DNA from 4 places in the Kitasatospora sp. NPDC056446 genome. Region 4 is predicted to be linked to each of the others. Evidence: riboswitches for the same ligand, from Rfam matches in the RefSeq annotation. Region 4 holds a riboswitch; each other region holds the start of a gene.

The links. A riboswitch is a leader RNA that binds a small molecule or an ion and turns the genes downstream of it on or off. The one in region 4 is predicted to bind cyclic di-AMP.
Region 1: another riboswitch for cyclic di-AMP. It lies ahead of ACFQ6N_RS24135 (NlpC/P60 family protein); the one in region 4 lies ahead of ACFQ6N_RS03640 (M23 family metallopeptidase).
Region 2: another riboswitch for cyclic di-AMP. It lies ahead of ACFQ6N_RS23735 (peptidoglycan DD-metalloendopeptidase family protein); the one in region 4 lies ahead of ACFQ6N_RS03640 (M23 family metallopeptidase).
Region 3: another riboswitch for cyclic di-AMP. It lies ahead of ACFQ6N_RS06040 (hypothetical protein); the one in region 4 lies ahead of ACFQ6N_RS03640 (M23 family metallopeptidase).

What each region holds. Positions count from the first base shown of each region.
Region 1 covers NZ_JBHTRF010000040.1:40,923-43,100, reverse strand. Annotated here, with positions in the region: gene ACFQ6N_RS24135 (NlpC/P60 family protein) at 1-1,137, opposite strand; cyclic di-AMP (ydaO/yuaA leader) riboswitch at 1,148-1,301, opposite strand; gene ACFQ6N_RS24130 (NlpC/P60 family protein) at 1,640-2,178, opposite strand, start outside.
Region 2 covers NZ_JBHTRF010000039.1:35,600-37,777, reverse strand. Annotated here, with positions in the region: gene ACFQ6N_RS23735 (peptidoglycan DD-metalloendopeptidase family protein) at 79-1,044, opposite strand; cyclic di-AMP (ydaO/yuaA leader) riboswitch at 1,047-1,257, opposite strand; gene ACFQ6N_RS23730 (MFS transporter) at 1,540-2,178, shown strand, end outside.
Region 3 covers NZ_JBHTRF010000006.1:62,588-64,765, forward strand. Annotated here, with positions in the region: gene ACFQ6N_RS06035 (esterase/lipase family protein) at 1-448, shown strand, start outside; cyclic di-AMP (ydaO/yuaA leader) riboswitch at 718-884, shown strand; gene ACFQ6N_RS06040 (hypothetical protein) at 886-2,178, shown strand, end outside.
Region 4 covers NZ_JBHTRF010000003.1:226,422-228,599, forward strand. Annotated here, with positions in the region: gene ACFQ6N_RS03635 (YiaA/YiaB family inner membrane protein) at 71-361, opposite strand; cyclic di-AMP (ydaO/yuaA leader) riboswitch at 571-729, shown strand; gene ACFQ6N_RS03640 (M23 family metallopeptidase) at 742-1,590, shown strand; gene ACFQ6N_RS03645 (hypothetical protein) at 1,678-2,178, opposite strand, start outside.

The sequences.
Region 1 (2,178 bases), on a different contig from region 4:
TCAGACCCGCACGATGGCGGACAGCGGCATGTTGCTGACGGCCTCGTAGCGGACCGAGGCGCCCGGCTTGGGCGCGTGCAGCACCTGGCCGTTGCCGGCGTAGATGCCGACGTGGTGGGCGTCCCCGTAGAAGATCAGCACGTCGCCGGGCTGGGCCTGGGACAGGTCGGTGCCGATCCGGGTCCCGGCGTGGGCCTGCTCCTGCGAGGTGCGCGGGAGCGAGACGCCGACCTGGTTGAACGCCCAGACCATCAGGCCGGAGCAGTCGAACGAGCTCGGGCCGCTGGCGCCCCACACGTACGGGCTGCCGACCTTGGAGGCGGCGGCGGACAGCGCGGCCGCGCCGCGCGAGCTGCCCGGGGCGACGGGGGCGGGGGCGGCCGGCTTGGCGGCGGCCGCGGAGGAGCCGCCGGACAGGTCGGTGCGGCTGTTGTCGCGCGAGGCGCGGTCGGCGGCCTGCTGCTGGGCCTTCGCGGCGTCGGCCTGGGCCTTGGCGTCGGCGGCGGCCTTCTCCTCGGCCGCGCGCAGCGCCTGGCGCTCCTGCTCGGTCAGGGTGTTGAGCAGGTCCTGCGCGGCCTTGAGCTTCGTCTGGACGTCGTCCTTGGAGGCCTTGAGCTGCTGGGTGGTGGCCTCCAGCTCGGCGAGCTTGCCCTGGGCCTCGGTGCGGTCCTGGTCGAGCTTGCGCTGCTGCTCCTGGAGCTGCTTCAGCTGGTTCTTCTGGGTGTCACCGGCCTGGTTGAGCGCACCGGCCTGGTTGAGGAAGCTGTCCGGGCTGGACGAGAACATCAGCTGGACGGTCGGGGATATGCCGCCGTTGCGGTACTGCTCCCCGGCGATCTCGGCGAGGCCGCCCTGGAGGTCGGTCACCTGGGACTGCTGCCGGGCCACCTGGTCCTGCAGTCCGGAGACCTGCTTCTCCAGGGTCTGCTGCTTCTCCTGGGCGGCGTTGTACTGCTCGGTCGCCACCTCGGCCTGCTCGTTGAGCTGGTCGACCTGCTCCTTGACCTGGTCCTTGGTCGGCTGCGGGTCGGCGTGGGCGCCGGACTGCGCGGAGAGGGCGACGGCAGCGGCGGCGACGCCGGTCATGATGGAGACGCGGGCGCGGCCTGCTGGCTTGGGACGACGATGGGACGCCACGAAGGCGGACTCCTTCTTCCTACGTCCGCCTACCGGGTGAGCTGACGGGTTCGGGCCGGAAGCATGCCCTACGACGCCTCACGGCCGTCGAGACGGCCGACCTGGCGCCGATTCACCCCGGAGGAACGTGGTTCCCCGGCTCCGCTGCGCAGCGCCCCCGACTGCTGGGCTCCCCTGTCGGGCAGTCGCTTCGACCTGCCCCGCTGCCTCACGAACTCGGCGGTAACCACCGCCGCCACCCAGGCTGGGTGATCGACTGTGCGGTGGCTCGGACCACGACCCTAGTAACTGAACCGTGATCGGTTCAAATCCTTGTCAGAAAAAAGACGGAAGATTACCCAAGTTCTTTTGTGAAAATGACCGATCGTGACCACGGTCCTACGCAAGGCTGATCAGGTCTCACGAAGTGGTCGCGAAACACTCGAAAACCCGAACACCACCCCCCAGGGCGGAGGGTGGCGCGGATCACAGGACCGGTCGGCCCCTGCGGCGTGTCGGGCCGTCAGACCCGGCGGATGGTGTTGATCGGCATCGCGTCGGCCTTCATCACCTTCACCACGTCACCGGTGTGCGGCGCGTGGACCACCATGCCGTTGCCGATGTACATCCCGACGTGGTGCATGTCGCCGCCGTAGACCACCAGGTCGCCCGGCTGGGCCGTGGCCAGCGTCACCGCGGTGCCGTAGTGGCCCTGCTCCTGCGAGGTGCGCGGCAGCGAGACGCCCGCCTGGCCGTACGCCCAGACCATCAGGCCCGAGCAGTCGAAGGTGTTCTGCCCGGTGGCGCCCCACACGTACGGCGAGCCCTGCTTGCTCATCGCCTTGGCCACGGCCGTGGCCGCGTAGCCGCTGGCCGGCGGCAGGTTGCCCAGGTCGACCCGGTCGCTGCCGCGCGAGGCGCGGTCGTCCTGCGCCTGCTGGGCCTTCAGCGCGTTGCGGTCGGCGCTGCTGAGCGAGTTCAGCAGGTCCTGGGCGGCCTTCAGCTTGGTGTTGACGTCCGCCTTGGACTGGTTCAGGTCCTTGGTGGTGGTGTCGAGCGAGG
Region 2 (2,178 bases), on a different contig from region 4:
TCGAGCGGTCACCCGACATGACCATCCCGGAGGACCGATTCGCTCCGCAGCAGCGGTGGTTCCTGAGACCCCGGAGGGTCAGAGCGCGACGCCGTGGGCGCGCAGGTAGGCGACCGGGTCGATGTCCGAGCCGTACTCCGAGCCGTTGCGGATCTCGAAGTGCAGGTGCGGGCCGGTCACGTTGCCGGTGGCGCCGGAGAGGCCGATCTGCTGGCCGACGGTGACGGACTGACCGATCGTCACACCGATCGAGGAGAGGTGCGCGTACTCGGCGTAGTGGCCGTCGGCGAGCTTGATCTCCACCTCGTTGCCGTAGGCGCCGCCGTTGCCGGCCTTGACCACGACGCCGTTGCCGACGGCGCGCAGCGGGGTGCCGGTGGAGGCGACGAAGTCCTGGCCGGTGTGGTGGCCGGAGGCCCACATCGAGCCGGCCACGCCGTAGGCGGTGCCCAGCTTCGGGTTGGCCAGCGGCGCGACGAAGGCGGCACTGGCGGCGACCGGGACGGCGGTCACGGCCGGGGCCGGGGCCGCGGTCTGAACCTGGGTCTGCACCTGGGCGGACGGCTTGGCGGCCTCGGTCTGGACCTGGACCTGGGCCTGCGGCTTGGCGGCGGCGGCCTGGGTGACCGGCGCGGCCGGCTTGGCGGGCTTCGCCGGGGCGGCCGGAGCAGCCGGGGCGGCGGCGTGGCCGGCGAGCGCGAGCTGCTGACCCGGGAAGATCAGGTTCGGGTCGGCACCGACGAGCGAGCGGTTCTGCTCGTACAGCGCGTGCCAGCCGCCCTGGACGTTCCGGGCGTCGGCGATCTTGGACAGGGTGTCCCCGCTGACGACGCGGTAGCTCTCGGCCGAGGCGGCCGAGGCGGCCGGGGCCGGCGCGGCGGCCTGGGCCGCCGGCGCGGAGGCGGCGGCGGGGGCCGGGGCGGTGTGGGCCTGGGCGCTGATCGCGGTCACCAGCGGAAGGGCGAAGGAGACACCGGTCACAGCGGTGGCGATGCCGATCCGGGCGGCGCGGGGCAGGGCGATACGACGAGCCTGTGCAGGCATGGAATTTTCCTCTCCGACGCCTGCGAGGTGAGCTGTCGGGTTCGGGCTGGAGTTGCCCGGCCGCATGTGCGGCTTCACCCCAAGCCGGTCCTGGACGCCCGCGCCCTGAGGCGCGAACTCCGGTCCGGCGACTTACCTGTGGGTCCCCCGCTCCTGCCGTACAGAGTTCAGATCGAACCACCGGGCAGCGGCAGGATTCGGCGTTCCACCCGGCGGATCCGTCCGGACTGGCCGGGCGGTCGCTGAACTAAAACCCATCCGTTCGGGTGAAGCAATGTCGATCTCTTGAATCGGCAACCATCTCCCTGGTCACCGTCACCCTCCGGATACCGGCCCGCACAGTGCGTACACAACCCATTCACCCCCCGCCACTGATCCACGACCCTGCGCCGAAGTCGACGCCGCCGCGCAGTCGCCCGCTCACGCACCGCACGCCACCGACACACCCACCGGTGACCCTTGTCACGTACGCCTCGGGAGGCGCAGGATCGGGCCGTGGCCACCTCCGAGGCCGGCACCCTGCGCCTGGGCACCGCGCAGGGTCGCTGGGTACTACTGGCGACCGTGCTCGGCTCCAGCATGGCGATGCTCGACGGCACCGTGGTGAACGTCGCCCTGCCCCGCATCGGCACCGATCTCGGTGCCTCCCTGGCGTCCCTCCAATGGACGCTGAACTCCTATCTGCTCACCCTGGCGGGCCTGATCCTGCTCGGCGGCGCGCTCGGCGACCGCTACGGACGGCGCCGGGTCTTCCTGATCGGCGTGGTCTGGTTCGCCGCCGCCTCCGCGGCCTGCGCCGCCGCGCCGAACATCCAGGTGCTGGTCGCCGCCCGGGCCGTCCAGGGCATCGGCGGCGCGCTGCTCACCCCCGGCTCGCTCGCCATGCTCCAGGCGGTCTTCCACCCTGACGACCGCTCGGCCGCGGTCGGCCTGTGGTCCGGCCTGGGCGGGGTGTCGGCCGCGGTCGGCCCCTTCCTCGGCGGCTGGCTGGTGGACGGCCCCGGCTGGCGCTGGATCTTCCTGCTGAACCTGCCGCTCGCGGCCGCCGTGATCGCGGTCACCACCAGATCGGTGCCGGAGAGCCGGGACAAGGGCGCGTCCGGCCGCTTCGACGTGCTCGGCGCTGTGCTCGCC
Region 3 (2,178 bases), on a different contig from region 4:
GGCGCAGCCCTGCCTCGGCGTGCTGCCGACCGGCGGGTACGACTGCTACCCGGGCCAGCGCCAGCTGCTCGCCCGCTGGGACGGGAAGTACGGGGTGGACACCACCGCCCAGGACTGGTGGACCACCTACTACGGCGGCCAGGGCTTCTACACCTCCGGCCAGGGCATCCAGGCGGCGATCGACGCGGGCTCGCTGATCGCCCCGCTCCAGCAGGCCGGGATCCCGCCCGCGGTGCGCACCTACCTGCTGGCGGGCGGGTCGGCCGACATCCCGGGCGTGCTCGACGAGAACCGGGGCCCGAGCGACGGGATCGTCTTCACCGCGAGCGCCCTGGACACCACCGGTATCGCGACGGTCGGCGGCACCCGGCTGCTGAGCGGCCTCAACCACCTGGAGCTGGCCTGGGCGCCGGAGGCCGAGAGCCAGGTCGACGCCTGGCTGGGCTGAGGCCGCTCCGCCGAGCCGAACCGAGGCCGAGCCGCACCGACGCCGACGCCGACACCGAGCCGCACCCCACCGCACCGAACCGCTCCACCGGCGCGCGCGAAGTGATCAACTCGGCCGCCACGCAGTGTCGTTGATCGACACCACTGTGAGCTGTGCGACAACCGGCCCGAGACAGTTGTCCGTTCACGTACGGCCTGCCTAGCCTGCAACGGTCGTCCGCCCCCGCGGACCCCGCCGCCGGGACGCCTAGTCCTGTCCACCCGTCGGCGGGTCACCGAGCACCACAGCGGACAGGAGCGGGGGAACCAAGGTCGGCGCCCGGCCCGTGCGCAACCGTGTACGGGCCGAGGCTAGGGGTGAAGCCGCTCCACAGGCGGCCGGGCCAACTGCAGCCCGAACCCGACAGCTAACCTCGCCGGCGTCGCAGAGGTCCTCTCATGCCCCAGCCTGCCGCCCGGCGCCGCGCGCCGCGCCACGCCCGTCCGACCCACCGCGGCCGCAACGCCGCCTTCGCCGCCACCGGGGCGCTCGCCATCAGCGGCGCCGGCCTGCTCGGACTGCCGTCCGTCACCGGTGCCCAGGCCGCCACCGCGCCCACCGTCACCCAGGACCGCCTCGCCCCCGCCGCCATGGTCGCGGGCAAGGCCACCACCGCGTCGCTCGCCCTGCACTCCTCGGCCTGCTTCACGGCGAAGACCGTCGGCGTGGGCGTGCGCGACGCGCGCGGCACCAACCTCGACTTCCCCGGCAACGCCTCCAACGTGCAGATCTGCCCGAGCGGAGTGAACTTCACCAGCGGTGCACGCACCCTGCCCGCCGGGACGTACACCCAGTTCGGCTTCTGGCAGGACCTCGGCGGCGCCTGGCACAACCTGCCCTCGCAGCAGCTGGTGGTCTCGGCCACCGGCACCCCGACCCCGACCCCGACCCCGACCCCGACGGCCACTCCCACCCCCACCCCGGCGCCGACCAAGACCGCCACCCCGGCCCCGAAGCCCACCGAGACGCCCACCGCGACGCCCAGCCCCACCACAGCGCCCAGCCCCACCACGGCCCCCAGCCCCAGCCCGAGCGCCACCGCGAGCCCGAGCACCCCCGCGCCGTCCTCCCCGGTCGCCGGCAAGTCGCTGACCTGGTCCGACGAGTTCAACGGCCCGATCTCCTGGGGCCAGCGCTGGGTCGGCGACAAGAGCACCTCGTACAAGTACGGGAACCACAACCCGGACGACAACAAGCTGGACTGGCTGAACAAGAACAACGTCAGCGTCGCGAACGGGGTCGCCACCTTCACCGCCACCCCCGGCGGCCCGACCCTGGAGAACGGCAAGCAGTCCTGGAACACCGGCTTCCTGACCACGGAGGGCTCCAGCGAGGGCTTCCAGGTCAAGACCGGCGACTACGCCGAGACCCGGGTCAAGCTGCCCGCCGGCACCGGTGCCTGGCCGGCCCTGTGGACCTGGAAGAACGGCAACGGGGAGATCGACTCCTTCGAGTACCACCCCGACAACCCGAACCTGCTGGAGCTGACCAACCACGTCAACCCGGGCACCCCGAAGTACTACACCGACGCGAGCGCCGTCGCGAAGGACCAGTGGGTGACCATCGGCACCTACTACGGCGCCAACTCGGTGGACTGGTACGTCAACGGCGTCAAGGTCCACTCGGACGGCAAGGGCGTGGGCGCCAACTGGTCGGCGTACCTGATCCTCAACCTCTCGGTGTGCGCCGGG
Region 4 (2,178 bases):
GATAGCCATAAAGCTAAGGCTAATAGCCTTAGCCGTCAAGCACTGGTACCGACGGCGGGCCGCGCGCGCCTCAGACCCCGTCCGCCCGGAACGGGTCGTGCTCGCTCAGCAGCTTCTCCAGGCGGGCCTGGTCGACCCGGCTGACGATCTCGTTGGACTCGTGCCGGTCCCGGATCACCTTCGCCAGGGTGAACGCGGAGGTGACGGTGTAGAGGAGGCCGATCCCGAGGAAGGCCCGGGTCCATCCGCCGACCGGCAGGTAGGCGATCCCGACGGCGAGGGCGGTGCCGGAGAGGGCGAAGGAGAGGATGGCCTGGATGTAGTACGCGGCCGTGGTGCGGTTCTGCATCGGTGCGCTCATGGCGCCAGGATGCGGCCGTGCGGGCGGCTCGCACATGAGTAGGAGTACTCAGATGGAGTGCTCGGATCGGGTGCCCCGGTGAGGGGTCGTTCGTTGACGTCCGATCACGTGTTCCACAGCCGTCCCGGACGGATGGCTTGGAATCAGGGCGTCCTAGGATTAACGTTTGATAACGCAGCGCGGTCGTCAACGCCGTACCCAGACGGCACCGTGCGCCGTCGCCTAATCCCGCAGACCGGCCTCCGGGCAGGTCAGGGAGCCGGGGAACCACGTTCCTTGGGGTGAATCGGCGGGGCTCCGGCCCGGCCGTAGGAGACCTTCCTGCTCCGAACCCGTCAGCTAACCCGGTAGGCGCGAAGGAAGGAAAGGAGCGCGCCTCCGTGGCGTCGACGCACACCCCGGCACACCCGGCCGGCCCCGCAGCCGGTACCCGGCTCCTCGACCACCCCGGTACGGACGGCCCCGAGTTCCACGGCCCCGGACTCCTCGGCCCCGAGGCCGAGACCAACCGCCACCGGATGCCGCGTCAGACCCGCGGAGCCTCCCCACTGCTCGGCGTCACCGCCGTCGCCGCCACCCTGGGCGCCACCGGCTTCGCCTCGGCCACCCCGGCCGCCGCCCCCGCCGTCGAGAGCCCGGACGAGACCCCGGTCGCCCTCGCCGCCGACCCCGGCCTCGCCCTCGCCGCCCGCATCCAGCAGCAGGCCGACAGCCAGCGCACCGCCGCCGAGGAGAGCGCCCGGGTGCAGGCCGCGCAGGAGGCCGAGGCCAAGGCCGCCGCCAAGGAGGCCGAGGCCAAGCGCGCCGCCGAGGAGGCCGAACGGGCCCAGGCCGCCGCCCTCACCCTCCCGGTGAAGGACTACCGGCTCTCCGCCCACTACGGCCAGAGCGCCCGCTACTGGGCCAACCTGCACACCGGCCTGGACTTCGCCGCCGACACCGGCACCCCGGTGTACGCGCTCGGCCAGGGCACCATCACCTCGGCCGGCTGGTCCGGTTCGTACGGCTACCGGATCGTCGAGACGCTGCCCGACGGCACCGAGATCTGGTACTGCCACCTCTCCTCGATCATCAAGGGCACCGGCAAGGTCACCTCCGGCCAGCAGATCGGCAAGGTCGGCGCGACGGGCAACGTCACCGGCCCGCACCTGCACCTGGAGGTCCGCCCCGGCGGCGGCGCCCCGGTCGACCCGGAGCCCTGGCTCCAGCAGCGCGGCCTCAACCCGTAGCGAAGGCCCGGGAGCCCGAAGCCCTGAGAGTCCCGGAAGCCCGAGAGCCCCCGGCCGCACACGCGGCCGAGGGCTCTCCGCTGCGCCTCAGTCCTCGGCGGGCAACTGCGCCAGGTACGCGTCGATCTCCTCCTGGCCCGGCTCCGGCGCCAGCTCCGGGAACTCCTCCAGCAGCAGCCGGGGCAGCCCGGGCACCGTCCACTCCCCGAACAGGTCGAGCGCCACGGCGACCGCGGCCTCCTCGAACCGCCCGAAGTCCCCGGCCAGTTCGTCCGGCATCGGCCGCCCGAGCGCCGTCAGCTCGGCCAGGTTGCGGTAGCTGCGCCGCATCAGGCCCTGCTCCAGCAGCCGGCGCGCGCCGTCCGTGGCCATGCCCACCGACAGCACCCGGCCGGGCCCCCAGCCCCGCTCGTCCGGCTCGTCCAGCCAGCCCGCCGGTGCCAGCGCCTCGAACGCGGCCAGCCGTTCCTCCTCGGCGAGCCCGCCGAAACCGGCCAGCCAGTCCCGCACCGCCTCCGGGTCCGCGACGTCCACCCCGTACGCGTGCAGCAGCAGCGCGTACAGCCGGGGCCAGGTCACCAGGTCGGC